DNA from 3 places in the Paenibacillus sp. J22P277 genome. Region 3 is predicted to be linked to each of the others. Evidence: riboswitches for the same ligand, from Rfam matches in the RefSeq annotation. Region 3 holds a riboswitch; each other region holds the start of a gene.
What was found. Region 3 has a riboswitch for thiamine pyrophosphate ahead of AC50YL_RS01300 (ABC transporter substrate-binding protein). Riboswitches for the same ligand answer to the same signal wherever they lie in the genome.
Positions count from the first base shown of each region.

Region 1 (9,872 bases), on a different contig from region 3:
GTTGGGGCATGATTTCGATCTGCCCGATCTATACGATACGAATACGTTTACGACCGATACGAAGGGCGTCGGCGGCTACAGCTTGATGGGCCTCGGCTCATGGGGGAAGGCGTCGAACGAGCAAGCGGGCGCGTCCCCGGTGGATTTGGACGCATGGTCCAAGTACTTTCTCGGATTTGCCACGCCGACGGTCATCCCCTACGGATCGAATGCCTTGATCACCGTCAATGCGTATGACAGCGCGGTGCCGGGCAGTTATACGCTCTACAAGGTCGAGACGGGCAAGCCCAATGAATATTTTCTTATCGAGAATCGGCAAAAGGGCGCAAACAGCGGTTCCGACAAGGGGCTAAGCCGATACGAAACGGCCGGAAGCGGAGGCATCGCGATCTGGCATGTGGATACGGCGATCATGAACAGCAAGTATGCGAATTTGAACGACGCGTTTCCGAAAGGGCTCGACCTCGAGCGCGTCAACCTTTCCGAAACGGCGCCTTTCTACACGAACGGCATGAGATTCGATAAGTCCTCGAGCCCCAGCAGCGCATACAACGATGGCTCCGCATCGGGAGTGTCGATATCCGTGCTCTCGGCCTCGGCGTACAGCATGAAAGTAAGAATCGGCTCGCCGCCGGCGATCGCGCTCGGCAGCGCATCGTTGCACGAAGCCTCGGCCAATGACGGCAGCATCGCGGATACGTTGGCGGTCAATGTGACGAACGGCGCTTTCAATGCCGGCATCGGCAAAGCGGACGTGGCGATTGCGGGACTGCCCGCGGGACTGGACTATACCGTAACGCGGACGAGCGCGACGCAATTGACGTTGGCTTTTAGCGGAAAAGCCGTGGCTAACAGCGTGGTCGACGACGTACGCGGGTTATCCGTGACCATCGCGGCGGCAAAGATTGACGGAGCCTCCGAGGACGCGGTCTCGAGCGGCTTCGCGATCGATTTTCAAGATCCGCCGCCGGCGGTGCCAGTGTTGACGCTGGACAGCGGAGTTGTTCATGAAGCGGCGGCCAATGATGGCAGCGTCGCAGAGACGTTGGCGGTGGATGTGACGGATGGAACGTTCAGCGCATCGATCACGAAGACCGACGTGACAATAGCAAACTTGCCTGTGGGACTGGACTATACCCTGACGCGGACAAGCGCGACGCGATTGACCCTCGCGTTCACGGGCAAGGCGAACAATCATGCGAATGCCGATGATGTAGGCGGCATGAAGGTGACAGTCGCGGCTGCCGGCATCAATGGTGCGAAGGCGGCGTTGACCTCGGACGGATTCGCGATTGATTTTCAGGATCCGCCGCCGGCCGTGCCCGTGCTGACGCTGGATAACGGAGTTGTTCATGAAGCTACGGCAAATGACGGTAGCATTGCAGAGACGTTGGCGGTGGATGTGACGGATGGAACATTCAGCGCATCGATCACGAAGGCCGACGTGTCGATCGCAGGCCTGCCTGCGGGGCTGGATTACAGTATAACGCGGACAAGCGCGACACAATTGATGCTCACATTCACGGGCAAGGCGACCAGCCATGCGAATGCCGATGACGTAAGCGGCTTGAAGGTAACTGTCGCGGCTGCCGGCATCAATGGTGCGACGGCGGCGTTGACCTCGGACGGATTTGCGATCGATTTTCAGGATCCGCCAACGGCCGTGCCAGTGTTGACGCTGGACAGCGGAGTTGTTCATGAAGCCGCGGCCAATGATGGCAGCGTCGCAGAGACGTTGGCGGTGGATGTGACGGATGGAACGTTTAGCGCATCGATCACGAAGGCCGACGTGACAATAGCAAACTTGCCTGTGGGACTGGACTATACCCTGACGCGGACAAGCGCGACGCGATTGACCCTCGCGTTCACGGGCAAGGCGAACAATCATGCGAATGCCGATGATGTAGGCGGCATGAAGGTGACAGTCGCGGCTGCCGGCATCAATGGTGCGAAGGCGGCGTTGACCTCGGACGGATTCGCGATTGATTTTCAGGATCCGCCGCCGGCCGTGCCCGTGCTGACGCTGGATAACGGAGTTGTTCATGAAGCTACGGCAAATGACGGTAGCATTGCAGAGACGTTGGCGGTGGATGTGACGGATGGAACATTCAGCGCATCGATCACGAAGGCCGACGTGTCGATCGCAGGCCTGCCTGCGGGGCTGGATTACAGTATAACGCGGACAAGCGCGACACAATTGATGCTCACATTCACGGGCAAGGCGACCAGCCATGCGAATGCCGATGACGTAAGCGGCTTGAAGGTGACGGTAGCGGCTGCGGGCATCAATGGTGCGACGGAGGCGTTGACCTCGGACGGATTTGCGATTGATTTTCAGGATCCGCGACCGGCCGTGCCGGTGCTCACGCTGAATAGCGAAGTTGTACATGAAGCGGCGGCCAATGACGGTAGCATCGCAGAGAGGTTGGAGGTGGATGTGAGGGATGGAACGTTCAGCGCATTGATCACGAAGGCCCACGTATCGATCACAGGTCTGCCTGCAGGGCTGGATTACACTATAACGCGGACAAGCGCGACGCGATTGACCATCACGTTCACGGGCAAGGCGACTAGCCATACAAATGCCGATGACGTAAGCGGCATGAAGGTGACGGTAGCGGCTGCCGGCATGGACGAAGCGACCCAAGTAGTGGCTGCAAGCGGCTTTGCCATCGATTTTGCCGACCCGGTAGTCGTAACGGATCCTCCGGATCCAACGCCAACCCCCGTCCTGACGCTGGTCAGCGAAATCATTCACGAAGCTGCGGCCAATGACGGCAGCATCTCCGAAATATTAGCGGTCAACGTGACGGACGGCGGATTCAGCACCACCATCGCAAAGGCAGATGTAGCAATAGCAAACCTCCCCAAGGGCTTGGATTACACGGTAACGCGGACAAGCGCGACGCGATTGACCCTCGCGTTCTCGGGCAAGGCGACCAGCCATGCGAATGCCGATGACATAAGCGGCTTGAAGGTAACGGTCGCGGCAGTCGGGATCGACGGAGCGGCGGGGGCATTGACGACGGATGAATTTGCGATCGATTTTCTCGATCCTGCCGCGGAAGCGCCTGACACGGATCCGGGCTTACCGACACTTCCGGTATCCCCGCCATCGGAACCGCAAGCTCCGCCTCAAGACGTGCCAGCGCCGGATACGGCCGCTGTGGAGGACGACGGTGAAACGGGCATCAGGATCGTCGGACTTCAGCCGACGGACGACGCCGGCGGCAAGTGGATCGTAAGCGAGAAGCTGCTGGACGAGGCAGCGAAGGCGTTGGATAGCAAAGGCAGCAAACTGAAAATCGAGCTTCCGGTAAGGATCGCCGCGAACGGCACCGTAACCGTCGATTTCCCGGCGAGCTCGCTTGCGCAGCTATTGAAGGCCGACCCGGATGCGGTCATTGCCGTCGCCTCGGACGACCTTGCGTTCGAGATGCCGGTAAAAGCTTTGAATTTCAACGCGCTTGTCAGCCAAATGGAAACCGGGATTGCCGACCTCCGGATCGAGCTTATCCTCTCGGCGGCAAGCAGCCAAAATGCAAGCAGGGCGGCTCGGGCAGCCGAAGCTTCGGGCATGCAGCAGATCGGAGAGCCCGTCGCGTTCCGGATTGTCGCGATGGGGGACGGCAACGCGATGGAACTGACCGATTTCGGACGCTATTACCTCATGCATACGATCGTCATCGATCGCCGGATCGACGACGGCATCGCGTCCGTCGTGAAAATAAATCCGATAACCGGCCAACAGACCTTTGTTCCGGCGACATTCGCGGCCGAAGGCGACAAAACGATCGCGACCGTTTATAACAACGGCAACGGCATGTACGCGGTCATCGAGGACTCGCGGACATTCGCCGACATTCAATGGCATTGGGCGCAACGCGATATCGAGCTGCTGGCATCGAAGCATTTGATCCGAGGCATGAACGACCGCAGCTTCGCGCCCGACAGCGAGATTACAAGAGCCGAATTTGCCTCGCTTCTGGCGCAGGCGCTCGGACTGGGCGGTTCGGACAACGCCGACGGCGCGTCGTTTACGGATGTTGCGGCAAGCGAATGGTATGCGGCCGATGTCGGCGCCGTTCGTCAAGCGGGACTCATTGCCGGATTCGAGGACGGTACCTTCAAGCCGGAACGGCGAATCACCAGGGGGCAAATGGCCGTCATGATCGCGCATGCGCTCGGTTACGTCGACCGGGATAATGCGGCTTCCGTGAGTCGGTCGATCACGTTCAAGGATGTCGGCTTGGCGGGGAGCGAGGTAGGAAAAGCTGTCTCGCAAGTGGCGGGAGCGAAGATCATGACGGGCGTTCGGGCCGGGGAATTTGATCCGAATGGCTTAGCTACGCGGGCCCAAGCCGCAGCGTCTATCGTTCGAATGCTCTACGCGGTAGGGTTTATGAATTAACCTATTCAGCAAAAATATGATAATATTTACAATTTTGAGATTCTGAGATACGATAGCTCATGCTGGTAGTTCTTTTATCCTAAAGAAAGGAGGGGTTTCATATGCCTAAGTACCTCAAAGTCATTACCCTGGCCATGCTTTTGACCGCCATACTAGCACCTGCCTCAGCGTATGCTTCGACTGGAAAAGAGACAGCCAAGTCTTCGTCATCCACGTCTTTATTTTCGTCATTAACGAACTTTGTCGGTTCGCTGTTCGGCTCGGATAAGGGCAACGACAAAGATAACAGCAAGAACAACGACAAGAACGACGATAAGAACAACGGCAAGAACGACGACAAGAACAATGGCAAGAATGACGACAAGAACAATGGCAAGAACGACGACAAGAACGATGGCAAGAACACGGGCAAGAATGACGACAAGAATAACGGCAAGAACGACGACAAGAACAATGACGGGAAACATGGCAGCAAAGATGACGACAAGGACTACCACGGTTGTTCCAGCAATGGTTGGCTGAGCTGGCTCGGAGGCCATAAGGATTGTTCCGGCGACGGTAAACCATGGGACGAGGACTGTGATTCCATCGATTTATGGAGAAGATTATTCTGCTATTAATTAATCGATGCTTGGAAGCCGCCGGCGATTGCTGACGGCTTTTTAGCATTCGTTCGCGGTGCTCGAAGAGCGGCTATTACGGAAACGTAGGATAGGGACGGTCTTTCCTATCTTTCCGTGAACCTTATAGAACGAGCATTAATATGATGCTAGAGAAATGACAAGAGGAGGAGGGAAACCATTGCTTAAAAAATTATCTTTATTCGCGGCAGGACTGGCTTTGCTATTGCTTTTGCAATCGACGGCTTCGGCGGCTCCCGCAAGCGCGGCGGCGGACGATCAGGCGCAGCAAAGCATTCGCTTCGACATCAATTTGGCCAAATGGAACATATATAAGGACGGGACGCATCCCGTGGAAACGACAAAAGGCATAAACAATGCGTTGAAGTGGGCCTCGGAAAACGACGTTACCGCCGTGTCGCTGCCATCGGGCACGTACCTGATCGATAAAAACAGCAGGATCAACATGGTGTCCAACATGAGGTTCGAACTGCCCCCGGATGCGGTATTGCAGAAGGAGGCAAACGGCAGCGAGAGCTACCAGGTCATGTACATCGGTTACGGGGTTCATGACGTGCAACTCGTGGGGGGCGTTTACCGCGGGGACAAGGACAAGCACGATTATTCGAAAAAGGCCAATGCCTACAGCGCGGGCACGCATGAAAGCGGACACGGAATCCTGATCGAAGGCGCCTCGTCGGTCACGGTGGACGGCGTAAAGTCGGAGATGTTCACGGGCGACGGCCTCGTAATCGGAGGCATCGGTCAAATGATCAAGGATTTGTACGAAAACGATTTCGTCACCGGTTCGATCGACGACCAGGGCAAGCTGATCGCCGACGCGTCGAAGATCCGCACGAAAACGGCGCTGAATTTCAGCAATCCGATATTCAAGACGGAGAACGCGATCGAAATCTCCAACTCCAAAAACTTGCCGGTCGGCTCGGCGTTGTATTTCTATTCGGCCAATGGCGGTTTTCTGAAAAAGGTGTGGGCCAATAAACGGGATCGCATCGAAATTCCCGCCGGCGCCGATCATTACTACATCGTGTTCAGCGTCGCCAAATCGGCCGCGGCCGGCGTTTACACGGAGATCTGGAATCGGGTCGTCACGAAGAACGCCGTCGTCCGGAATTCGGAATTCGATTTTAACCGGCGTCAGGGCATTACCGTGGGCGGAGCCAATCAAGTGTTGATTGCGGACAGCAAGTTCCATGACATGAAAGGGATCGCGCCGCAGTCGGGCATCGATGTCGAAGGCGGCTACGATTACAACGGGTTTCTGAATTCAAACGTTACCATACGGAATAATGAGTTCTACAATAACGCGGCATATGATCTCGTGCTGTTCGACGGCCGCAAGGCAGTGGTAGAGAACAATCGCTTCGGGTCGAAGGGGTTAATCGGCTTGGCCGTATCGGATCCGTTTTCGGATGCGCTCGTAACCGGCAATCATTTCGACGGGAGCCGGATCGTCGCGGAGAACGATGCGACATTCAAGGGCAACGCGATGAACGACTCGTACGCGTATTTCGCGGGACCGAATATTGCGGTGGACGGCATGACGTTCACGGACGCGATGCTGTCCGTCAGCGCCACGGTGGCGTTCGGGGTGGAGCTGTCGAATATCACGATCACGTCGACGGGGAAGATGGACAACGCGCTCTCGCTCTGGGGCAAGCCGATTCGGATCACGAATATGACGATCACGGGGAAAACGAGGCTCGGCGCCATATCGAGCGGCGCGGCGGAAGGCGGCATATTCAACAACGTGCAGATCTTGGGCTTCAATAGCGAAAGCGGACTTAGCCTTCCGCCGGGAACGTATACGGGATGCCGGTTCGAAGCCGCGGACGGCGGACGTTTCGGAGCGATCAATGCGACGCTGCCGGGCAAATACAGCTTTGACGGGTGTGCGTTCAAATCGAATGCGACGATGACGAATACGTTGTACGGAGATAATTCCAAGCTGGACCTGACGATCGTGAATTCGGCGTTCGAGCTGAAAGGAAACTCGCCGGCGATCAGCGTGCAATCCGCCGCTAACGTGCGCGTCGAGAACAACAACATAACGGCGAACAATCTCACGTCCGTCTCGACGGAGCTGATTCGGCTCGGCGATTACTGGACGCGGAATGATCGGTTCGATATCGGAAGCGCCCAGATCCGGGGGAATGCCATCGTCGCCAACGTGGCCGCGATCGGAATTTCCACGCAGTATGCAGGCACGGGGGCGCCGGCGTATACCGTGGAGAACAACACGCTGACCAAAGCGAAACTCGCGCTCAAAGCCAGCGATAACGCGACGAACAATAGGTTGCAATAATGCAAAAAACCAGTACCCGCCGGTACTGGTTTTTTAATGCGATGCTGCTATTCGCGCTTCAGCGGAATCAGTTCGCTTTCACGGCTTCAAGCTCGATCGTGAACTTCACGTCGTCGCCGATAAGTACGCCGCCCGTCTCGAGGACGGCATTGTACGTCAGGCCGTAGCTGCTGCGGCTGATGGCGCCTTTGGCGCTGAAGCCGACCTTCTCGTTACCCCAAGGGTCCTTGCCGCTGCCCTCGTACGCGACATGGAACGTTTCCGGACGCGTCAGGCCGTGTAGATGCAGATCGCCGTTCACGTCGTATTCGCCGTCGCCCGTCCGGCGGATCGAGGTCGATTGGAACGAAAGCGTCGGATAGTGCGCGATATCGAAGAAATCGCCGGTGCGAAGGTGATTGTCCCGGTCCGCGTTGCGCGTGTCGATGCTGTTCAGCACCACGTTGAACTGGATGTTTGCCGTCGTCAGGTCGTTTGGATCCGCTTCGATATCCGCGCTGAATTCATGGAACGCGCCTTTGACTTTCGCAATCATCATGTGTTTGATCGTAAAATCTACGCTGCTGTGCGCGACATCGACTTGCCATTTGGACGTGGACATGGACAAAACCTCCGATAATTAATTACATAAAGTAATGTACTTTACTATTTAAAGTAAGTATAGAGGCAAAAAGTGCCTGCTGTCAATCCTTTTTCTTCCTGCTTGTCCTGCTTGGTTGACAACTTTTCCCTGCGGGGGTATAGTCTTGTCAGGAAATCCACTAGGGGCGCCCGCACGGGCTGAGATAAGGCGAATGCCTTGGTCCCTTTGAACCTGATCTGGGTTATGCCAGCGTAGGAAAGTGGGAATGTACGTGCGACCTCGAGTATCGCGCGTCAGAGCCGTCGGCGCAAACGCCGCGCTCCGACTGCCGCGGACTCCGCCCGCCGCCAGGAACCTCAAGCGTTCCGGAGGCCGCGGGCAGCCGACCGCGACATTTTGCCGCTCCTTCGCCGGAGCGGTTTTTTTGTTTTGCGGAAGAGGACGGAGCCGTCGGTCGGCTGCCGTATCTCCGCGAATTCCAAGCAGGGCACGTGCGCCGCCGTTACTCGGGCGGCAGCCGTCGACAGCTTGGCGCTCCGGCAAGCAGCGGATGGGAAGGGCATAAGCGGCCTCGTCGGCGATGACGGGTCCGTTCGGCTCCCCGCACTTTGCAGGCCTCCTAGTGTTTTTCCGGCTCCGACTTCGTTTCCGTTCGTCTGCCTGACAGCGGGAGGAAGCGGCGAAGGCGCCAACCAGACGAGGAGGTTTTGCGAGATGGCGATTATGACGACCCCGCTGCCGGGGAGCCGCAAAGTGTACGCGGAAGGAAGCCGCCCGGATATTCGGGTGCCGATGAGGGAGATCGGGCTGACGCCCACGACGGGAAGGAACGGCGAGACGGAGAATGCGCCGCTGGCGGTGTACGATGCCAGCGGACCGTATACGGATGCCGGCCATGCGACCGACGTCACGAAAGGACTGCCCGCGCTGCGCGGGCCATGGATTGCGGAACGCGGCGATACGGAAGCGTACGAGGGACGGACGATCGTGCCGCTGGATAACGGATATCGCAGCGAGGCAGCAGTGTCGCAACGGGGCGCTGACGTGTTTCCGGGACTTGCGCGGAGACCGCTGCGGGCGCGAAACGGCCGCAACGTGACGCAGCTGCACTACGCGAGGCAGGGCATCGTCACGCCGGAGATGGAATTCATCGCGATCCGCGAGGGCATGGCGCCGGAGTTCGTGCGCGCGGAGGTGGCCGCCGGACGGGCGATCATTCCCGCGAATATCAACCATCCCGAGAGCGAGCCGATGATCATCGGCAGGCATTTTCACGTGAAGATCAACGCGAACATCGGCAATTCCGCCGTCGCTTCCTCGATCGAGGAGGAGGTCGAGAAGATGACGTGGGCGACGCGCTGGGGCGCGGACACGATCATGGACCTGTCCACCGGCAAAAACATTCATACGACGCGCGAATGGATCGTCCGCAATTCGCCCGTCCCCGTCGGGACGGTGCCGATTTACCAGGCGCTCGAGAAGGTCGACGGCAAGGCGGAGGACCTGACGTGGGAAGTGTACCGCGATACGCTGATCGAGCAGGCGGAGCAGGGGGTGGATTATTTCACGATCCATGCGGGCGTGCTGCTCCGCTATATCCCGCTCACGGCGAAGCGCGTCACGGGCATCGTGTCCCGCGGCGGCTCGATCATGGCGGCATGGTGCCTGGCGCATCACAAGGAGAACTTCCTGTATACGCATTTCGAGGACATCTGCGAGATCATGAAGCGGTATGACGTAGCCTTCTCCTTGGGCGACGGCCTGCGTCCGGGTTCGATCGCCGATGCCAACGACGAGGCGCAGTTCGGGGAGCTGGACACGCTCGGCGAGCTGACTCATATCGCGTGGAAGCATGACGTGCAGGTCATGATCGAGGGGCCGGGCCACGTGCCGATGCATCTGATCAAGGAGAACATGGACCGTCAGCTGGAG
Region 1 covers NZ_JBXENS010000011.1:163,365-173,236, reverse strand. The annotation lists gene AC50YL_RS32790 (M6 family metalloprotease domain-containing protein) at 1-4,411, shown strand, start outside; gene AC50YL_RS32785 (hypothetical protein) at 4,513-5,031, shown strand; gene AC50YL_RS32780 (right-handed parallel beta-helix repeat-containing protein) at 5,213-7,357, shown strand; gene AC50YL_RS32775 (YceI family protein) at 7,425-7,958, opposite strand; TPP riboswitch at 8,111-8,215, shown strand; gene thiC (phosphomethylpyrimidine synthase ThiC) at 8,655-9,872, shown strand, end outside.
Region 1: it holds a riboswitch for thiamine pyrophosphate, as region 3 does, so the genes downstream of both, thiC (phosphomethylpyrimidine synthase ThiC) here and AC50YL_RS01300 (ABC transporter substrate-binding protein) in region 3, are expected to answer to the same signal.

Region 2 (9,872 bases), on a different contig from region 3:
GCCGATCTTGCACGAGGCCGTCCACCTCGTCCTTGAGCGCGTGCATGCCGCCGTGCTGCGCCGCATGGATAAACGTCACCTTGCGCTCCGGCTGCGTCTCCGCGATGGTGCGCAGCATGCTCACCATCGGCGTCAAGCCGACGCCGCCGCTGATCAGGACGACGGGGCGCGAATCGCTGCGGTCGAGCGTGAAGCTGCCGGCCGGTGCCGAGACCGGCAGAACGGCGCCTTCCTCGATCTCTTCGTGCAGATAGACCGAGACCCTGCCGGCCGGACGGTCCGGCACGGTATTCTCCCGCTTCACGGAGATCCGGTAATGTCCTGCGCCCGGCGAGCCCGACAAGCTGTACTGGCGGATGTGCGTATGCTCTTCGCCCGGAATGGCCAGCTTCACGCTGATATACTGCCCGGGCTCGAATGCCGCGATCTCCCCGCCGTCCGCCGGCACCAGATAGAACGACGTAATGACCTCGCTCTCGCGCTCCTTGCGCGCGACTTTGAATGCGCGGAAACCTTCCCAGCCGCCCCGCTGCTTCTCCGCTTGCTCGTACATCTCCTTCTCGACGCCGATGAACGCGCCGGCGATCACGCCGTAGGCTTCGCCCCAAGCGCCGATGATCTCGTCCGTCGCGGCGTCGCCGAGCACTTCCTTGATCGCGCCGAGCAGATGCTCGCCGACGATGGGGTAATGCTCCGGCTTGACGCCCAAGCTGCGGTGCTTGTGCGCGATGCCCCTCACGACCGGCAGGATCGACTCCAGCTTATCGATATTGGCCGCGGCCGCGTATACCGCGTTCGCGAGCGCCGTCTGCTGCCTGCCCTGCTTTTGATTGGCGTGATTGAATATATTCAGCAGCTCCGGATGGCTTTCGAACAACCGCTCGTAGAAGCGCTTCGTGATCGTTGTGCCGTGAATCTCCAACACCGGTACCGTGGATTTGATAATGGCGATCGTTTCTTGTTTTAGCATCGTGATTCCTCGCTTTCTTGTCGCTTGGATTTGATGTCTCCAGTATACGGTTCGGGAGATCGATCCCGGTGTGATTGCAATCACAGCGATTAGGGCGAATGTGTGACTATACTGGATAAATCTTCCCGCGAGGGAGAACCAGCGTAAATATTTTCCATTCGCACAGGAAACGACGCGGTTTTTGTCGAATTAAGCGGGTAAAGATTAGCGACCTCATAGCCCAAGGAGAATGCAGCGATGATCCAAGTAAACGAAGCGCGCAGGAAACAAATCACGTACACCGGCATCACGGAGCAGGACCTGGCTTATTTGCGGAGCAACCGGCCGCTCTTCGAGCAGATCACGAGCCTGGTCGTCGACCAGCTCTACGAGAAAGTCGCGGCGATACCCGAGCTGCGGGCCATCATCGACAAGCACAGCACGCTGGAGCGGCTGAAGGAAACGCAGCGCCGGTACTTCCTGTCCATGACGGACGGCGTCATCGACGACGCGTTCATCGAACGCCGGATCGCGATCGGCCATATCCACTCGCGGATCGGCCTGACGACCGACTGGTACCTCGGCACCTACATGCTCTATCTCGATACGGCGGTACAGAATTTCCAACGCATCGCGCCGGACTCGTGGATGACCATCATCCTCGCGTTGTCCAAAATGTTCAATCTCGACTCCCAGCTGGTGCTCGAAGCGTACGAGAAGGACGAGAAGGATAAAATCCAATCGCTCTCGGACGCCAGGCAGTCGACGCTGACGACGATCAGCCGCATCGTCCAGGAGCTCTCGGCCATGATCGTGGAGCTCGGCAGCAGCAGCCAATCCGTCGCGGATTCGGCCAGCCATACGGCGGACATCCAGGATCAGGCGAACCTCAAGGTGCGCGAGCTGCAGTCCAAGATCGGCGAGATCGACGGCATCGGCTCGCTGCTGCAGGAAATCTCCGACCAGAGCCAGCTGCTCGGCATCAACGCCGCCATCGAAGCGGCGCATGCCGCGGACCACGGCCGCGGCTTCGGCGTCGTCGCCGGCGAGATTCGCAAGCTCGCCAGCCATTCCAAGGATTCGCTCGTCACCGTGCGGGCGAAGCTGCAGGAGATCTCGGGGGTCATCGGCGAAGTCATGCGCGACGCCGAGCGGACGTCGATGCTGGCGCGCGACCAGGCGGCCAGCTCGCAGGAGCTGACGTCCTTCGTGCAGATGATCGAGACGATCACGCTGGAGCTGGAAAGCATCCGGTAGCGCTGGAAAGCTTCCAGCAGCTCTGGAAAGCTTCCAGCAGCCGTGCTATAGTAAGGCTAACCGAATACCTTGTTTATTCACTAGGGGAGTCTGACGACTGAGACGCGGAACCGATCCGCGGACCCTTGGAACCTGATCTGGGTGATGCCAGCGTAGGGAAGTGGATGGAAACCGACCAAGACGCGCCATGCCGCGTTTCGAGGCGCCCGCCCCTTTCCTTATTCGGAAACGGGAGCGGGCTTTTTCTATTGCATCATAAGGAGGTGCGCTTATGGCGGCGTTATTGTCCCTGCACGATGTCTCGTTCGCGTTCGGCCGCGGCCGCGCGGGCGGCGACCGGCTGTTCGACGGCCTCTCGCTGGAGGTGCGCGAAGGCGAATTCGTCTCCGTCGTCGGCGCCAGCGGATCGGGCAAGAGCACGCTGTTCAAGCTGATCGCCGGGCTGCTGGAGCCGGCCGGCGGCGAGATTTCCCTATACGGCGAGCGCGCGCCGCGCCGCCTCGGCCGGATTGCCTACATGCCGCAGCAGGATCTGCTGCTGCCGTGGCGCACGGTCATGGACAACTGCCTTCTGCCGCTGGAGCTGACGCCTCAAGGCCGGAGCGCGGACGGCAGGAGCGAGGTCCTGAAGCTGCTGAAGCTGCTCGGACTCGAGGGCTGCGAGGACGCGTATCCCGCCGAGCTGTCCGGCGGCATGAAGCAGCGCGCCGCATTCCTGCGCACGCTCATGGCCGGGCAGCCGCTCCTGCTGCTCGACGAGCCGTTCGGCGCGCTCGACGCCATGACCAAGCGCGAGCTGCACCGCTGGCTGCTGGGGTTGTGGGGCGATCTGAACAAGAGCGTCCTGTTCATCACGCACGATCTCGAGGAAGCCATCCTGCTGAGCGACCGCATCTACCTCATGCCCGTGGCCGGCAGCGGCGAACCGGCGCGGGAGCTGCGCGTCGAACTTCCGCGGCCGCGGGATTCCCGGATGAAATACGAGCCTGCCTTTATTCGGTTCAGGCAAGAATTGGAGCGGCTGCTGGATGACCAAACGCAAACCGCTACTTAACGCGCTGCTCGCGCAGTACGGACTGTTTCTGCTCCTGCTGCTCGCGCTGCTCGGCGCCTGGGAATGCGGCGTCCGGCTGGGCTGGGTGCCGTTCTTCATCCTCCCCGCCCCGACGTCCGTCGCGGAAGCGCTCGGCGAGGACGCGCATCTGCTGTTCGGCCGGCATCTGGCCGCCACCGTCACGGAATCCGCCCTCGGCTTCCTGCTCTCCGTCTGCGTCGGCTCGCTGCTCGCGACCTTGATGCATATGTACCGGACGCTCGACAAGGCGCTGTATCCGTTCATTATCGTAAGCCAGACGATTCCGCTCATCGCGCTCTCGCCGGTCTTCATCCTCTGGTTCGGCTACTCGATCTGGAGCAAGGTCGCCGTCGTGTTCCTGACCGCCTTCTTCCCGATCGTCGTCGGCGCGTACGACGGACTCGGCAAGGGCGATGCCGGCTACAGGGACCTGCTGCTCACGATGGGCGCCGGCCGGTGGGCGATCTTCCGCAAGGTGCAGGTGCCGCTGGCGCTGCCTTCCTTCTTCTCCGGACTCAAGCTGTCGGTCGTCTACAGCGTCGTCGGCGCGACGATCGGCGAATGGCTCGGAGGCAGCGAAGGACTCGGGTATTTCACCCGCCGCATGTCCGGCAGCCTGCAGACGGATGCCATGTTCGCATCGGTATTCCTCCTGTCCGCGCTCGGCGTCGTGTATTTCTTGCTCATCGTAGGGCTGGAATATTGGCTGGTTCGCAGGAAGCGGCGGCGATCCGCTTTTCGATAAACCGCAGCGAAGATTTTCCCATTCTTAGGCAAGGGAAGGATGCTTCGAGAAGCTCCTTGCCGCGCTTTCAAAAAGAAGGACGGATCGCATATGAAGAAGCACTCCTCTCTACCCGTATTGCTTGCCGCATCGCTGTTCGCGCTGCTGCTCGGCGGCTGCGGCTCGTCGAACGGCAATGCCGGGACGAATGCCGGCGCCGGCGATAACGCCGCCAACGCGCCGCTGCAGAAAATCACGCTTATGCTGGACTGGTATCCGAACGCGGTCCATTCGTTCCTCTACGCCGCGCAGGAACAAGGGTACTTCGAGAAGGCCGGCCTCGATGTCGACATTCAGATGCCCGCCGACACGAACGACGCGCTCAAGCTCGTCGCCGCCGGCAAAATCGACCTCGCGCTCACGTATCAGCCGCAGGTGCTGATGGCGCGCGGCGAGAACATTCCCGTGAAATCCATCGCCGCGATCGTGCGGCATCCGCTCAACCACCTGATGATCCCGGCGGGCAGCGGCGTGCATTCGCCGAAGGATCTGGCCGGCAAAACGGTCGGCTTCTCGTCCATCCCGCTTTACGAAGCCATGGCGCGCACCATGATCAAGCAGGACGGCGGCGATCCCGACAAGGCGAAGATGATCGACGTCGGCTACGACCTCATCCCTGCCGTCTCGACGGGCAAAGTGGACGCCATCATCGGCGGCTTCATCAATCACGAGCAGCTGATCCTGGACAAAGAAGGCCATCCCGTCGATTCGCTGGATCCCGCCGCTTACGGCGTGCCCGATTATTACGAGCTCGTGCTCGCCGCCAGCGACGACGGGCTGAAGGCCAAACGGGACGTCTTCGCCAAATTCGCGGAAGCGGCGGCCGAAGGACAGCAGTACGTGACGGAGCATCCGGATGACGCGCTCAAGACGCTGCTCGACCACGAGGACGGTAACTCTCCGCTCGATGCGGATATCGAGGCGAAGAGCCTTCGGATTCTGCTGCCGCTCATGACCGACAAGGACCAGCCGTTCGGCTCGCAGGATCCCGCGTCCTGGGACCGCGTGAAGGCGTGGCTCGTCGATAACGACCTGCTTCCCGCCGACGTAAAGGCCGAAGATGCCTATCTGAGTTTGACCCCCTAAGGAGGAAGAAGAAGATGTCCTATCTTGATCAGGTTCGTTCCCGCAATCCGCTCGTGCATAACATCACCAACTGGGTGGTGACCAACTTCACCGCCAATGGACTGCTCGCCTTGGGCGCTTCGCCCATCATGGCTTACGCGCACGAGGAAGTCGAAGACGTGGCGCGGATCTCCGGCGCCGTGCTGCTGAACATGGGCACGCTCGACGCGGCCGTCGTGCAGGCGATCCTGCTTGCCGGCAAGGCGGCCAACGCGCAGGGCGTGCCGGTCGTCTTCGATCCCGTCGGCGCCGGCGCGACGCCGTACCGGACCGATTCGGCGCGCCGGATCGCGCAGGAGGTGCGGTTGACCGCGCTGCGCGGCAACGTGGCGGAGGTCGCCAACGTCGTCGGCGAGAGCTGGTCGATCAAAGGCGTGGATGCCGGCGCGGGCGAAGGCGACGCCGTTGCCCTCGCCGTGCGCGCGGCGCGGAAGCTCGGCTGCCTGGTCGTCGTGACCGGCAAGGACGATATCGTCACGGACGGCGAGACGACGCAGGTCGTCAGCAACGGCCACCCGATCCTGACCCAAGTCACCGGCGCCGGCTGCCTGCTGGGCTCCGTGATCGCCGCGTTCCTGGCCGTCGCCGGGGATGGCCGCGAAGCGCAGGTCGCGGCCGCCGCCGAAGCGCTCGCCTTCTACGGCGTCGCGGCGGAGCTCGCATTTGCGGCGACGGAAGGCCGCGGGCCCGGCAGCTTCCAGATCGAGTTTCTGAACCAGCTGGCGCTGGTATCGTCCGATACGCTGCGGCAGCGGGCGAATATCGCGCAGCCGGTTTGATGAACTTCGGGCGGGATAAAGGGTGCTTGCGGAACGATTGGTTGATTGAATGGCCCGTCGCGCTTTGAAGGGCGAAGCATCAAAGGAGGAACCTCATGAGCACCATGTATAAAGCTTTGACGATCGCGGGTTCGGACAGCGGCGGCGGCGCCGGGATTCAAGCCGACCTGAAGACGTTTCAGGAGCTCGGCGTCTACGGCATGTCCGCGCTGACCGCGGTTACCGCGCAGAATACGCTCGGCGTCCATGGCGTCTACCCGATGGCGCCCGCCGCCGTCGCCGCGCAGCTCGACGCGCTCGGCGACGATTTGCCGCCGGACGCGGTGAAGACCGGCATGCTGTTCAGCTCCGAGATCATCCGCGTCGTGGCGGAGAAAGCGGCGCAATACGAATGGCGCCGCCTCGTCATCGATCCCGTGATGGTCGCCAAGGGCGGCTCGCGGCTCCTGCTGCGCGAGGCGGTCGACGCCCTCGTCGCGCATCTGCTTCCGCTCGCGCTCGTGACGACGCCGAACATTCCCGAGGCTGAAATGCTGACGGGCATGCGGATCGCGAGCCTGCAGGACCGCGAGGTCGCCGCGAAGACGCTCGTGGAGATGGGTTCCCGCTATGCGCTCGTCAAAGGCGGCCACGGCGCGCCGGACGAACCGATGGTGGATCTGCTCTACGACGGCAAGGCGTTCCGCTACCTCGAAAGCAGGCGGATCGATACCCGGCACACGCACGGAACGGGCTGCACGTATTCCGCCGCGCTTGCGGCCGGGCTCGCGCAGGGCCGGACCGTCGAGGAAGCGACGGACACGGCCAAGGCTTTCATTCAGGCGGCGATCGAGGACGGGCTGGGGATCGGCGCCGGGCACGGACCGACGAATCATTTCGCTTATCAACGCAGAAGAAGGGGCGGGAACGCATGATGCCGCGCAGGCTTGAAGAGGACGTTCGTCGGGCTCTGCGGGCGTACCTGATCATGGGCAGCACGAATTGCCCTGCGGGCGTCGACCCCGCGGAGCTGCTGCGCGAAGCGATCGAAGGCGGGGTCACCTGCTTCCAATTCCGCGAGAAAGGCCCCGGCTCCCTTGCCGGCGAGGCCAGGCTTGCGCTGGCCAAGCGGCTTCAGGCGGTCTGCCGGGCGCACGGCGTCCCCTTCATCGTCAACGACGACGTCAGCCTGGCGGCCGCGATCGGCGCCGACGGGATCCATGTCGGGCAGGACGACGAACCTGCCGCGTCCGTTCGTGCGCGGATCGGTACCGACGCGATATTCGGCGTATCCGCGCATACCGTGGAAGAAGCGCGCCGGGCGCTCGCGGACGGCGCCGATTATCTCGGCATCGGGCCGATCTTCCCGACCGGCTCCAAGCCCGACGCCGCAGCGCCGCAGGGCACGCGGCTGCTCGAGGAGCTGCGCGCCGCCGGCATCGCGGCGCCGCTCGTCGGCATCGGCGGCATCGCGCCGGGCAATGCCGGTTCCGTGCTGGCCGCCGGCGCCGACGGCGTGTCGGTCATCTCGGCGATCACGCGCGCGCCTTCGCCGAGGGAAGCCGCGCGGCTGCTGGCTGGCGCCGGGACGGCGTAACCGAGCAGCCGCTGCCCCGGCGGGCTATCGACCAGAACGGCCTGCAAGCACGCGCGGGCTCGCCGGCCTTTTTCTGGTTTATTGCGTTTAACCGTCCCGCACATGGTGCCGCGTTTCACGGCACACTCGCTACGCATTACATAATAAGATTGAACTCCTACATCGCATGAAATCGCTAAATACCGCTAAATGGATGTACATTTGCAGCACTTCCGGCCGCAATCAAGACCGGTCACGTAAATGACTGCACATTTGCAGTAATTCCACTCCTACATCGCATGAAATCGCTAAATACCGCTAAATGGATGTATATATGCAGCTTTTCCACCCGTAATCCAGACCGGCCACGTAAATGACTGCACATTTGCAGTAATTCCACGCTAACGCAACCATGGCTGCCCCCGCCGGCGGCCATCCCCGCGTATTCCGCCGAATCGACGGGAAACCGCACAATCGCGAACGATCCTAGCCTCGACAAAAACAGCCCCGGCCGCATTCCGCGCCGGGGCTATCCATACCGCTACTATTCATCAGGCGCCGAACGCCCTACTTCATCAATTGCTTCACCAGCTCGCGGTTGCGTTCCTTGAACCGCTCGTTGTGGGACGACACCATCCCGTATTTTTCGGCGTCCGGCTGGATGAACTGCTTCGCCTTGTTCACGGCGTTCGCCGCGTCCTGGAAAGCCCCGGCGATCAGATGGAGCTTGCCGTCGTGCATCAGGATATCGCCCGCCGCATACAATCCCGGCACGGACGACTCGCTGGTGACGCTGCCGGATACGTAGAAATCCTCCAGCATCTCGATGTTCAGCTCGCTCGACTGCAGCAGCGTCGAATCGCGGTCGTAGCCGTGATTGATGACGATCTCGTCGGCCTCCAAGGTGGAGATCTCGCCGGTCTCGTGGTTCGTCAGCTCCACGCGTTCGATCGTCTCGTGATTGCCGCTCGCGAACAGCTTCGTGATCGAGGAGTGGAACACGCACGCCGCGGAGCTGTTCAGCAGCTGCTGCACCTGCGCTTCATGCCCGGACAGCGTGCCTTTGCGGTGGACGACGACAACCTGCTTGGCGATCGGCTCCAGCTCGTTGGCCCAATCGACGGCGGAATTGCCGCCGCCGGACACGATGACGGTCTTGTCTTTGAACGTGCGCAGCGATTTGACCGTATAGTGCAGGTTGCCGACCTCGTACCGCTCCGCGCCCTCGATCGCGAGCTTCGTCGGCTTCAGGATGCCGCTGCCCACCGCGACGATGACGGTCTTCGAATAATGCACGGTTCCGGAAGCCGCGCGCAGCTCGAAGATCCCCGCTTCATTGCGCCCGATGGCCTCCACCTTCTCGTTCAGCACGACCTCGGGGCCGAAGGTCAGTCCTTGCTCGACGATTTGCTCGATCAGCTTCGCGCCGGGAAGCGGCGTCAGCCCGCCGATATCCCAGATCATTTTCTCCGGATAGACATGCACCTTCCCGCCGAGCTGCGGCTGAAATTCGATGATTTTCGTTTTCATTTCCCGAAGTCCGCTATAGAAAGCCGAGTATAGCCCCGCCGGGCCGCCTCCGATAATCGTCAAATCGTATAAATCCGCTGCATTCATGGCCGATCGCCCCTTTGCTATGTACTGACGGTGATAATCATTCTCAGTTACTATAAATATACACGGCCCAGCCGCTTATTTCAAGACGCTATTGACAACCATTCTCAATGACCGTATCTTTATCAATGGCGATAGTGATAATCGTTATCAATGAAATCTCACCATATTCTATTTAAAGGGGTTTATTCTATCATGAAAAAAGCTTTATTCCCGGTTCTCGCACTGCTTCTCCTCCTCCTCAGCGCTTGCGGCAATTCCGCGAACAACGCCAACAATGCCGCCGAGGGGAACGGCGCCGCCACGAACAACGCGGCAACCGATACCGCGCCTAGCGGCAATAACGCAGCGGCGGATAATGCCGCGGCGAACGATACGGCTGCTTCCGGCACGATCACGTACCAATCCCAGACCGGACCCGTCGAAGTGCCGGCCAACCCGCAGCGCGTCGTCGTGCTCGCTTCTTACGCGGGCGACCTCATCCAGCTCGGCGTCAACGTCGTCGGCGCGGATGCCTGGTCCATGAAGAACCCCCGTTTCGCGGACGCGCTGAAAGGCGCGAAGGAAGTGACCGACGAGGATCTGGAGAAAATCATCGAGCTTAATCCCGACCTGATCATCGGTCTCGATAACGTCAAGAACCTCGATAAACTCAAAGAAATCGCGCCTACCGTCGTCTATACGTACGGCAAAGTCGACTACCTGACCCAGCATCTCGAGATCGGCAAAGCGGT
Region 2 covers NZ_JBXENS010000009.1:98,966-108,837, forward strand. The annotation lists gene hmpA (NO-inducible flavohemoprotein) at 1-970, opposite strand, end outside; gene AC50YL_RS29960 (protoglobin domain-containing protein) at 1,208-2,206, shown strand; TPP riboswitch at 2,279-2,382, shown strand; gene AC50YL_RS29965 (ABC transporter ATP-binding protein) at 2,478-3,260, shown strand; gene AC50YL_RS29970 (ABC transporter permease) at 3,235-4,026, shown strand; gene AC50YL_RS29975 (ABC transporter substrate-binding protein) at 4,117-5,151, shown strand; gene thiM (hydroxyethylthiazole kinase) at 5,166-5,969, shown strand; gene thiD (bifunctional hydroxymethylpyrimidine kinase/phosphomethylpyrimidine kinase) at 6,065-6,883, shown strand; gene thiE (thiamine phosphate synthase) at 6,883-7,545, shown strand; gene AC50YL_RS29995 (NAD(P)/FAD-dependent oxidoreductase) at 8,092-9,141, opposite strand; gene AC50YL_RS30000 (iron-hydroxamate ABC transporter substrate-binding protein) at 9,334-9,872, shown strand, end outside.
Region 2: it holds a riboswitch for thiamine pyrophosphate, as region 3 does, so the genes downstream of both, AC50YL_RS29965 (ABC transporter ATP-binding protein) here and AC50YL_RS01300 (ABC transporter substrate-binding protein) in region 3, are expected to answer to the same signal.

Region 3 (9,872 bases):
TCGAGCAGACGACCGAGTACCTGATCGAAGGCTTCCAATTCGGTTTCAAGGTGTTCGGCCCGGTCATCCCGATCGCCGCCTTCTTCTACTTGGGCGATTCCGCCTTCACGACGCTGTTCGGCAACGCGCTGCCGGAAGGCTCGCAGGGCATCGTCAACGATCTCGGCGTCGCGCTCGCCAACCACGTGCCGCTCAACCAGGCGGTCGCTTCCGTGACGTTGACCGTCACGGGCGCCATTACGGGCCTCGACGGTTCCGGTTTCTCCGGGATCTCGCTCGCGGGCTCCATTGCTCACTTGTTCGCGTCCGCGATCGGTTCCGGAGCCGCGACCCTCACGGCCTTGGGCCAAATCGCCGCGATCTGGGTCGGCGGCGGCACGCTCATTCCGTGGGCGCTGATCCCGGCCGCCGCGATTTGCGGCGTCAGCCCGTTCGAGCTGGCGCGCCGCAATTTGAAGCCCGTACTGATCGGCCTCGCCGTCACGACGGTGTTCGCGATGTTCATCGTGTAATCGCAGAGCCGATTCGGCGGTCGGCGACGGCCTCTTCTCTCCCTCCTCGCACGCCGCGGATCTAACCAAAAAACCCGCCGACAGCATAGCTGAAGCGGGTTTTTTTTACGCGCCGGGAGCGCAAGCGAGAGCCGAATCCGCGGACGGACTGAAGCGGATTTGCATTTCCGGAAAACATGATATATTCATTGACAAAATAATTTTTTTGTGATATAATTATAAATTTTTCGTTTGACTACGACCTTTTGATCATTTAAGATGGTCATCGAGCCTTATCAAGACGTTATCATGGAGGGATTCGATGATCATCGCGAACGGCATCGGCATGTTGGATATCAGCGCCGCCGTCTTGGGACAAACCACCGTCATTCATCCGTCGCTGCTTTGGGACGAGAAGCGCGTCGTCTTGGTCGACACCGGATATCCGGGGCAGCTTCCGCTGTTCCGCGAGGCTTTGGCGGCCGCGGGCAAACCGCTAGAAACCGTCACCGACCTCATCCTCACGCATCAAGACATCGACCATATCGGAGGATTGCCGGCTTGGAACGAGAGTGCAGGTCCGCGACCCGTCACCTGGGCTTCCGAAATCGAGCGGCCCTACATTCAAGGCGATCGGATGCTCGTCAAAATAACGCCGGACGCCGTCGAAAAAGCGCTCGCGGCGCTGCCGAGCGAATGGCCGAAAGAGCGGCGCAGCGCATTCCGGAACGCGCTGCTGAACCCGCCGAAGGGTCCCGTCGACCGACTCATCGGCTTCGGGCACGCAGAAGCGCCGATCGCCGGCATCGCCGTGCTGGACACGCCCGGACATACCCCGGGGCATATCAGCCTCTATCATCGCGCCAGCAAAACGTTGATCGCCGGCGACGCGCTCGTCCTGGCGGACGGACGGCTGCAGCTCCCGGGCGCCGCTTTGAACAGCGACGACGCGCAGGCTTCGCGATCGCTGGAGCAGCTGGAGGCGATGGAGATCGATGCCGTCATCTGCTATCACGGCGACTGCTTCCGAGGCGACGTCCGGACGCAGCTCCGCGAGCTGCTGGCATAAGCGCAGCCGGCATTCGTCCGCTCGGTCCGGCAATTCAAGCGAACGGCATTCGTTTCGACTTCCCGGTTACCGCCCTCTTCGCCGAAGCAGGCATCAAAAAGAGCGCCCTGCCATTCGCATGCGAACGGTCGCGACGCTCTTCTCCGCACCGACAAAACCTATTCCTTCTGGCACGATTCGCATACGCCGAACACTTCGAACCGGTGGTTCATGATCTTGAAATTGCCCGGCAGGTCCAGCTTCTGTTCCATCGGACAATATTCGAACGTCAGCGTCTTCTCGCAGTTGATGCATATCAAGTGATGATGGTGATGATCCAGGCAGCTGGCCCTGAACTTCAAGCCGCCCTCCATGAAATAAAACTGTTCGAGCGCCCCCATCTCGCTCAGCAGCCGCAAATTGCGGTAGACCGTATCGAAGCTCACGCCGGGATAGGCGACCGCCATCTGATCGTACACGTCCTTCGGCGACAAATATCCTTCCGACCGCGAGAAAATCACGGCCATCTCCCGGCGTTGTTCCGTAATCCGCCATCCGTTCGCGGTCATGACCCCGATCATTTGCTTCACGGAATCATGGTTATGCGCATCTGCCATCGTTCCTCGCCCTTTCTCTGCTTATCGTCAGTCGCGGCACGATCGCCGCATGCTCGCATTCATATACAAAGACGCTCTCCGTTGCCCGAAAACGCGACAACCCAGCGACATCATCCGTAAATGCAGCTCGTCATCGGAGCTGTTATGAATCTAGTTTAGCATATTTCGTCGAATATTCATCCTCTTTTGACAGACCGTTTGGAAGCCGAAATAGACCCTTCCCGCAAGGAGAAGAGTCGTATGCCGGCGTCCGCTATCGCAGCCCGTAGAACGTTCTCGCGTTATCCAGCAGCCGCGATTCCGTTTCCGGAACCGGGAGCCCTTTAAGTTCCGCGATGGCTTCGGCCACGCCGCGCACCATGCCCGGTACCGTCGGCAAGCCGGCGAAAGGTCCTTCGAACGGCCACGGCCCGTCCGTCTCGGTCATCGTCAGCTCGAGGGGATACAGCCGGACGAGCTCGCGGATTTCCGCCTCGTAGAGCACGTCGGGCGTGACGGAAACGAAATATCCGTTCGCGACCAAGCGGCGGACCGTACGCTCCGATCCTTTGAACCAGTGAAAATGGGCTCGCTTTACGCCGTGCCGTTCCAACAGTTCGCAAGCCTTGTCGGCATCCTCGTATACCGCATGCAGCACGATCGGCAGATCCAACTCCGCGGCTAACCGCACGAAGCGCTCGAGCAAGGCAAGATAAGGCGCTTCATCGAAAGGCTTGCCTGCCGCGGCGGCCTCCGTTCGCGTGTAATACGGAAGTCCGACTTCCCCGATCGCGAACGCTTCGCCGGCCGCCGCACGCGCGACGATCCAGCCGATCAACGCTTCCAGCTCAGAATCGGATGGCAGCTCCTGTTCGGGATGAAAGCCGTAAGCCGGATGGACGAGCCCCGGAAAGCGCCGGGACAGCTCGTAATTCGCCTTGCAGGACGCCAGGTGCATCGATACGGCCACGACGGCCGAGATGCCGTCTTCCTCAAAAGCCTGCCGAAGGAGCGGAAGCCGCTCCGGCTCCCCGTACAAATCCAGATGGATATGCGCATCGATCCAACGGCGTTGCCTATCGTCGCGATTCATCGTACTGCCTCCTTGAAGGTCGGGTTAGAGCGTTGGATCGGGTCTCAGCATGTCGTACAGTTCCTGCTTAAGGCGGATGAATTCGGCATCGCCCCACAGCGCCTCGGAACGCGGCCGCGGGAACGGAACCTTGACCTCCCGGATAATGGAGGCCGGCGCCGCGGACAGCACCAGAATCCGGTCGGACAACAACAGCGCCTCCTCGATGCTGTGCGTGACGAACAGCACGGAACGGCGGTTGCTTTCCCACAGCGACAACAACCAGGCTTGCATATGCTGCCGCGTCAGCGCGTCCAGAGCGCTGAACGGCTCGTCCAGGCACATCAGCTTCTGCGGGGACAGCAGCGCCCGCAGGAAGGATACCCGCTGCTGCATGCCGCCCGAAAGCACGTCCGGATACTGGTGCGCCGTCGCTTCCAAACCGACCCGCGCCAGCCAGTCGCGCGCCAGCGCGCGCGCCTCGCGTTTGCCGATGCCGGCGATCGTCAACGACAGCTCGATGTTCGCCGTCACCGTCAGCCACGGCATCAGCGAAGCCTGCTGCGGCATGTAGGCGATATGGCCGCGGCTACCGACGGTGCTCGATCCGTGGATGGCGATATCGCCTTCCGTCGGCAGCTCCAGCCCCCCGATCAAGCGAAACAAGGTCGTCTTGCCGCTGCCCGACGGGCCGATCAGCGTCACGAACTCGCCTTCGCCCACCTGGAACGTGACGTCCGCAAGCACTTCTTTGCCGGGCGTCTTGCGCGAGCCGGCGAAGCGTTTGGACAGGTGTCGAACTTCCAGCACATTGCTCATGTGCGGCTTCCCTCCTTCCCGCGGGGAGACGATCCGCGGACGATCAGCCGCTCCGCGAGCGCGATGACGCCGAACAACGCCAGGCTGAGCAGGACGATGACCGCGATGGCCGCGAACACTTTCACGGTCTCGAAGCCGTGTTGGGCGATCAGAATGAAGTAGCCGAGTCCGCTGTCGGAGCCGATCGCCTCCGCGTAGATGGCGCTGATGACGCTGTAGGAAGCCGCGATCTTGAGGCCCGAGAACAGATGAGGCACCGCCCCCGGCAGTTCCAGCCGCCAGAACAGCTGGCTTTGCGACGCGCCGATCATCCGCATATACTCGAACAGCCGTCCGTCGCTCTTCGAGAGCCCCGTCATCATGGCAACCGCCACGGGAAAGAACGTCACGAGCGCGATCAAGATGACGCGCGGCAGCATGCCGAAGCCGAACCAGAGCACGAGCAGCGGACCGATTGCCATGATCGGGACGTTTTGGCTCAGCACGAGCAGCGGATAAAAACCCGATTTCACCCAGGGAATGACGTGCAGCAGCGCGGCGATCAAAAACCCGAGCAGCGCGCCGGCACCGAAGCCGATCAGCGTGATGCGGAGCGTGCCCCACATATGATGCGCCAGCTGCGGCGCGGAATCGTACGCTTGCTTCGCGATGGCGGACGGCGACGGCAGGATGTAAGCGTCGGTTCCGAACAGCCAGACCGCAGCCTGCCAGAGCAGCAGAAAAGCCGCCGTCACGATCAACGGCGGCAGCAGGCGGGCGCGTTTACTGCCCATCCGGATATTTCTCCAGCAGCACGTCCATCGACGCGGTGCCTGCCGGCACGTAGTACACCTTAATCTGCGAGATAACGGACGGACAGCCCATCTCGGCCATCGCGTCGTTCATCTCCTGCACGACCCCGAAAAGCTTGCCGAGATCGCCCTCCATCGTCGTCTCGAGCGGCGCTACGCGGTAAGGCACGCCGGCCGCCTTGATGATCTCGATCGCGCGGTCGACGAACGGAATGACGCTCTCCCCGTTCGGCGTGCGCGGCAATATTTGAATGCTTACGAGTGCGTTGGCCATGGTCGATCAGTTCTCCTTTTTCGGCAGGAAGTCGTTGGTGAACGCCTTCTCGGCGTCGAGCTGCTTGTCGAGCAGCTTATGGTCGTACATCCAGCCGGCGTAGTTGGTCCATACTTCGAGCTTCTGCTCGCCCCATCGCGGCGCGTCCGCTTGGTATTGGGGACTGAGCCATTTCTGGCTGGCGCGAACGAGGTCGGCGTTCAAATCCGGCACGGCCTTGATCAGAACGTCCGCCGCTTCGTCCGGATGGTCGATCGCGAACCGGTAGCCTTCGGATGCCGCCGCCATGAACGCTTCCACCGTATCCTTGTGATCCGCGATCATTTTCTCGTTAGTCGCCAGAACCGGCGTGTAGTAGTCGAGCTTCTTGCTGTAGTCGGTCAAGTAGACCATGTTGATCTTCTCGCCGCGCAGCTCCGCTTCGATCCCGTCCCAACCGTAGTAGATCCAGGCGAAATCGATGTTCTTCTTCGTCGCGGTGAAGAAGTCGGAGTCGCCGATATTGACGATTTTGACTTTCTTGGCGTCGCCGCCGTCTTCCTGCATCAGCGAATCAATGACGGCCGGTTCCGCGGGCGAGCCCCAGCCGCCGTATGTTTTGCCTTCGAACGCTTTCGGCGACGCGATGTTCTTCTCGACCGGCGAAGCGAAGCCGGACGTGTTGTGCTGAATGACCGCGGCGATCGAGACGAGCGGCACCCCTTGAATGCGCGCCTGCGTGACGCCTTCCTGATAGCTGACCCCGAAATCGGCGGCGCCCGTCGCGATCATCGTGTCCGCGCCGGCCTCGCCCGGCTGGATGATGTCGACCTTCAGGCCGTGCTGCTCGAAAAAGCCTTTATCGCGGGCCACGTAGAGGCCCGTATGGTTCGTGTTCGGCGTCCAGTCCAGCACGACCTTGATTTCCTGCAGCTTGTCCGCGTCGGAAGCCGTTCCGCCGTTATCGCCTGCCGCCGTATTCGCGCCGTTGCTGTCGCCGTTAGCGGCTCCGTTCTTGGTTTCGTTCGCGGCATTGCCGTTATCGTTCTTCGCCCCGCAGCCTGCCAATGCCACCGCCAGAATCAGCAGCGCCGCCAGCGCGGATCTCAACCCCGCCTGCCTTAATCTACTTCCCACTTCCGTTCTCTCCCCTCGCATGCTCCTTGCCGGGCTGCGGATAGTTTGCGAGCCGTCAACCGTCCCATACCGTGACCTGATATCCCCTATGTTTCCCCCGCGTTCCTGATTGAATCAGCAGCTGCGGCGCCGGCATGCCAACCGCCTCCTCCCCGTTAACGAACAAAAGGCATCCTCCGGTCGGAGGATGCCTTAATCAGCAGCTAACGGCATGCGGCAACACCTTTCAAAAAGGCGCGCGCATAGCTGTACGCAATTCCTACGCTGGCATTATCCAGATCAGGTCAAGGGTCGAGATCGTTAGGGATCTCCTCTCAGCCGGCCAATTCCAGCTCCCCGTCATGTATTCAATTCGGTCGCAACGTGCCTATTATAGCAGACATTCCGTAAAATGGCACCCCTTAAAGCGGAAAACGCCCGGCAGGGGGCGGAATGCGCGAGTTGGACTGGAGATGGGCGGCGAGAATGGGAACGAGAGCGGCGGAAAACGGAAGTAAACGTGAATGCAGCGTAGAATGGGCCTGGTAACTGCGTAATACGGGAAAAAAAACAGCGCAGAATGCGGGTGGATGCAGCTTAGGACGAGAGTAGAAGCTGCTTAGAACCGAGAGTAGAAGCTGCGTAGAACGTTAGTGAATGCAGTGTAGAGGCGACAGGAAGCAGTGTAGTACACGAGCGAAGCTGCGAAGCTTAACCACTGCTTAGTACATGCTTTCGCCGTTCAGGAGGCGCTCGTAGCGCGCGATCTGCCGCAAGCTCGCTTCGCGCAGCGGCAGCCCTTTCAACCACGCCGCGTACCACTCGGCGGTCCAAGCGACCGCCGCCTCCGCGCCGAGGCGCGGCTGCCAGCCAAGGCGCGCCGCGGCCTTGGCGGTATCGAGCAGGGGCGCCGCGGACGGCTGGCGCCCCCGCTCGCCCTCGCCGGCGGCCGCGTCGCCCGCCGGCGCAGCCCAAGGGCTGCCGAGGCCGGCGCACAGCGCCTCGGCCAGCCAGGCCGGGGTCCGCGCCTCCGATGCGCGCGGACCGAGGTTCCACGCCTCGGCGAAGGCTTCGCCGCCGGGCGGGAACAAACGCTGCGCGAGCGCGAGGCAGCCCGCGAGCGCGTCGAGCACGTGCAGCCAGGGCCGGGCATTCTCCGGCCCTGCGGGCGGCGTCGCCGCGCGCCCCCGCGAGGCGGCGCGCGCGCACTCTGCCGCGAGGCGGCCGGCCGCGAAATCGCCGCCGCCGAGCAGATGGCCCGCGCGCACGGTCGCGACCGCGGGCCCGCCGGCAGCGCCGGCGAAGAACGCGCGGCGGAACGCGGCCGCGGCCAGCTCCGCGCCGGCCTTGCTCGCCTCGGCCGGCGATTCGCCGCCGAGCGGGTCGGTCTCGCGCAAGCCGGCCTCCCCTGCGCGGGGCGCGTAACAATCATCCGACGTCACCGCGACGACGGCGCGAATGGGCACGTCGCGGCCGACGAGCCGCACCGCGTCCAGCAATGCGGCGACGCCGACGACCTCGACGTCGAACAACGCCGCGAGGGTCGGTTCGTCGGTCGATTCTGGCGCAGCGGCACCCGCCAGATGAAAGATCAGATCGGGCTTTGTCTGCTGAAGGGCAGCCATCAGCTGACGCGTATCGCGGATGTCCCCGCGAATCCATGGCAGATGCGGCTCGAGTCCGCAGAGCCGGTACATCGACGAACCGTTCGGCAGATCGTCGCTGAATCCCGTCACGGCGCCGCCGAGACGCTGCAGCCACAGCGTCAGCCAGCTCCCCATGAAGCCGGTCTGTCCCGTAATGAATATTCGTTTTCCTGGCCAAAACGATGATTCCGTCATTGCGGTCGTCTACATCCTCCCCGCTTCGAATGCGAAGCTTCAGAGCCGAAAGCCGCTCTTCGTCCTATCAGCTTATGCACCCTCCGCCTCCGCCGTTTTTGTCCCGCCTCAATCTGGGCGAATGCCCCGCGCCACTCGCCGCGACGCACAAAAAAACCGGGGGCTAAGACCCCCGGCCGTTCCTGAATTTCTGCGTATGCGCCTTTGCCTCGTCGGTGTTCGTCACCCGGTTGCGGCTCCATTCGATCAAGATGCGGTCGATATACCGGAAATGCAGCTTGCCTGCAAAGACCGCTTCCTTGAGCGCGAAGCGGATCAATTCGTCCGGATACCGGTCCTGGTCGACCCAGGCGCTGATCGTCTCGCATTCCATCGGCGACAACGGCCGGCCGAACTCCTGCTCGAACGCGGTGAACAGGTCCCCCGGCCTCGGCCGTTCGCTGCCGGCCTGCTGCGCCGGCGCCGCGGATCGCTCCGGCTGCGGCTCGCGTTCGTTCTCGATGGCGCGTTTGGCTTCGTCCGCCTGCCACTCGGCGCTGCGGATCATGAAGCCCGTCCAGTTATAGCGTTCGAGGCCGATGCCGCTGACGGGATCGACCTCCTCGTCGATCGCGAGCAGCCCTTCCTTCATCAGGCGCCCGAGCAAGCCGTGCGCCGTCTTCGGCACGATGCCGAGCCGTTCGGCCAACTGCTCCGGCGTCGGAAAATCGACGCCTTCCACCTGCCTGAACAGCATCAGCTGCAGCAGCAGGAGCATCTCCGTATCGGACATGCCGATGCCGCGGTACGCGCGCAGCAGACCGGCGGGCACGGCGACGCTGCCGCCGTTCATCGCGGCCGCCATCCCGCGCGCGTAAGACTTCCACATTTCGTTTTTCACCGGTCGGTCCTCCCCCTTGCGCTTGCCAAAACCCCGGCCGCAGCCGGCTTACGGATACAGCCGATACAGCATCCGCGGGAACGGAATCGTCTCGCGAACATGGTCGAGGCCGCAAATCCAGGCAACCGTGCGCTCCAAGCCGAGTCCGAAACCGGAATGCGGCACCGTTCCGTACTTGCGCAGGTCGAGGTACCACTGGTACACCTCGGTCGAGAGCTCATGCTCCCGGAACCGCTCCGCGAGCAGCTCCGGATCGTCGATCCGCTGCGAACCGCCGATGATTTCCCCGTAGCCTTCCGGCGCGATCATGTCCGCGCACAGCACGACCTCCGGACGGTTCGGATCCGGCTTCATGTAGAAGGCTTTGAACGACGCCGGATAATGCGTGATGAATACCGGCCGGTCGTATTTCTCGGCGATGGCCGTCTCGTGCGGCGCGCCGAAATCCTCGCCCCACTGGATCTCTTGCCCCTGCTCCTGCAGGAAAGCGATCGCTTCGTCGTACGTGATGCGCGGGAACGGAGCCTGAATCGCTTCCAGCTTGCTCACGTCGCGGCCGATCGTTTCCAGTTCTTTGCGGCAGTTCGCCAGTACGTTCTGCACGACGAACGCGATGAACTGCTCCTGCACGCGCAAATTTTCTTCATGGTCGACGAACGCCATCTCCGGCTCGATCATCCAGAACTCGATGAGATGGCGCCGCGTCTTCGATTTCTCCGCGCGGAACGTCGGGCCGAACGAGTAAACCTTCCCGAGCGCCATCGCCGCGGCTTCCATGTACAGCTGGCCGCTCTGCGTCAAATACGCGTCTTCTTCGAAGTACTTCGTATGGAACAGGTTCGTCGTGCCTTCGCTCGAGGACGGCGTCAGGATCGGCGGGTCCACCAGCGTGAAGTCCCGATCGTCGAAGAACTGCTGGATCGAACGAATGATCTCCGCGCGAACGACCAGAATCGCGCGCTGCT
Region 3 covers NZ_JBXENS010000001.1:266,718-276,589, forward strand. The annotation lists gene AC50YL_RS01265 (hypothetical protein) at 1-512, shown strand, start outside; gene AC50YL_RS01270 (MBL fold metallo-hydrolase) at 814-1,560, shown strand; gene AC50YL_RS01275 (Fur family transcriptional regulator) at 1,719-2,156, opposite strand; gene AC50YL_RS01280 (TatD family hydrolase) at 2,410-3,228, opposite strand; gene AC50YL_RS01285 (ABC transporter ATP-binding protein) at 3,253-4,026, opposite strand; gene AC50YL_RS01290 (ABC transporter permease) at 4,023-4,799, opposite strand; gene AC50YL_RS01295 (thiamine-binding protein) at 4,789-5,091, opposite strand; gene AC50YL_RS01300 (ABC transporter substrate-binding protein) at 5,098-6,207, opposite strand; TPP riboswitch at 6,447-6,556, opposite strand; gene AC50YL_RS01305 (GDP-mannose 4,6-dehydratase) at 6,909-8,027, opposite strand; gene AC50YL_RS01310 (DnaD domain protein) at 8,191-8,907, opposite strand; gene asnS (asparagine--tRNA ligase) at 8,956-9,872, opposite strand, start outside.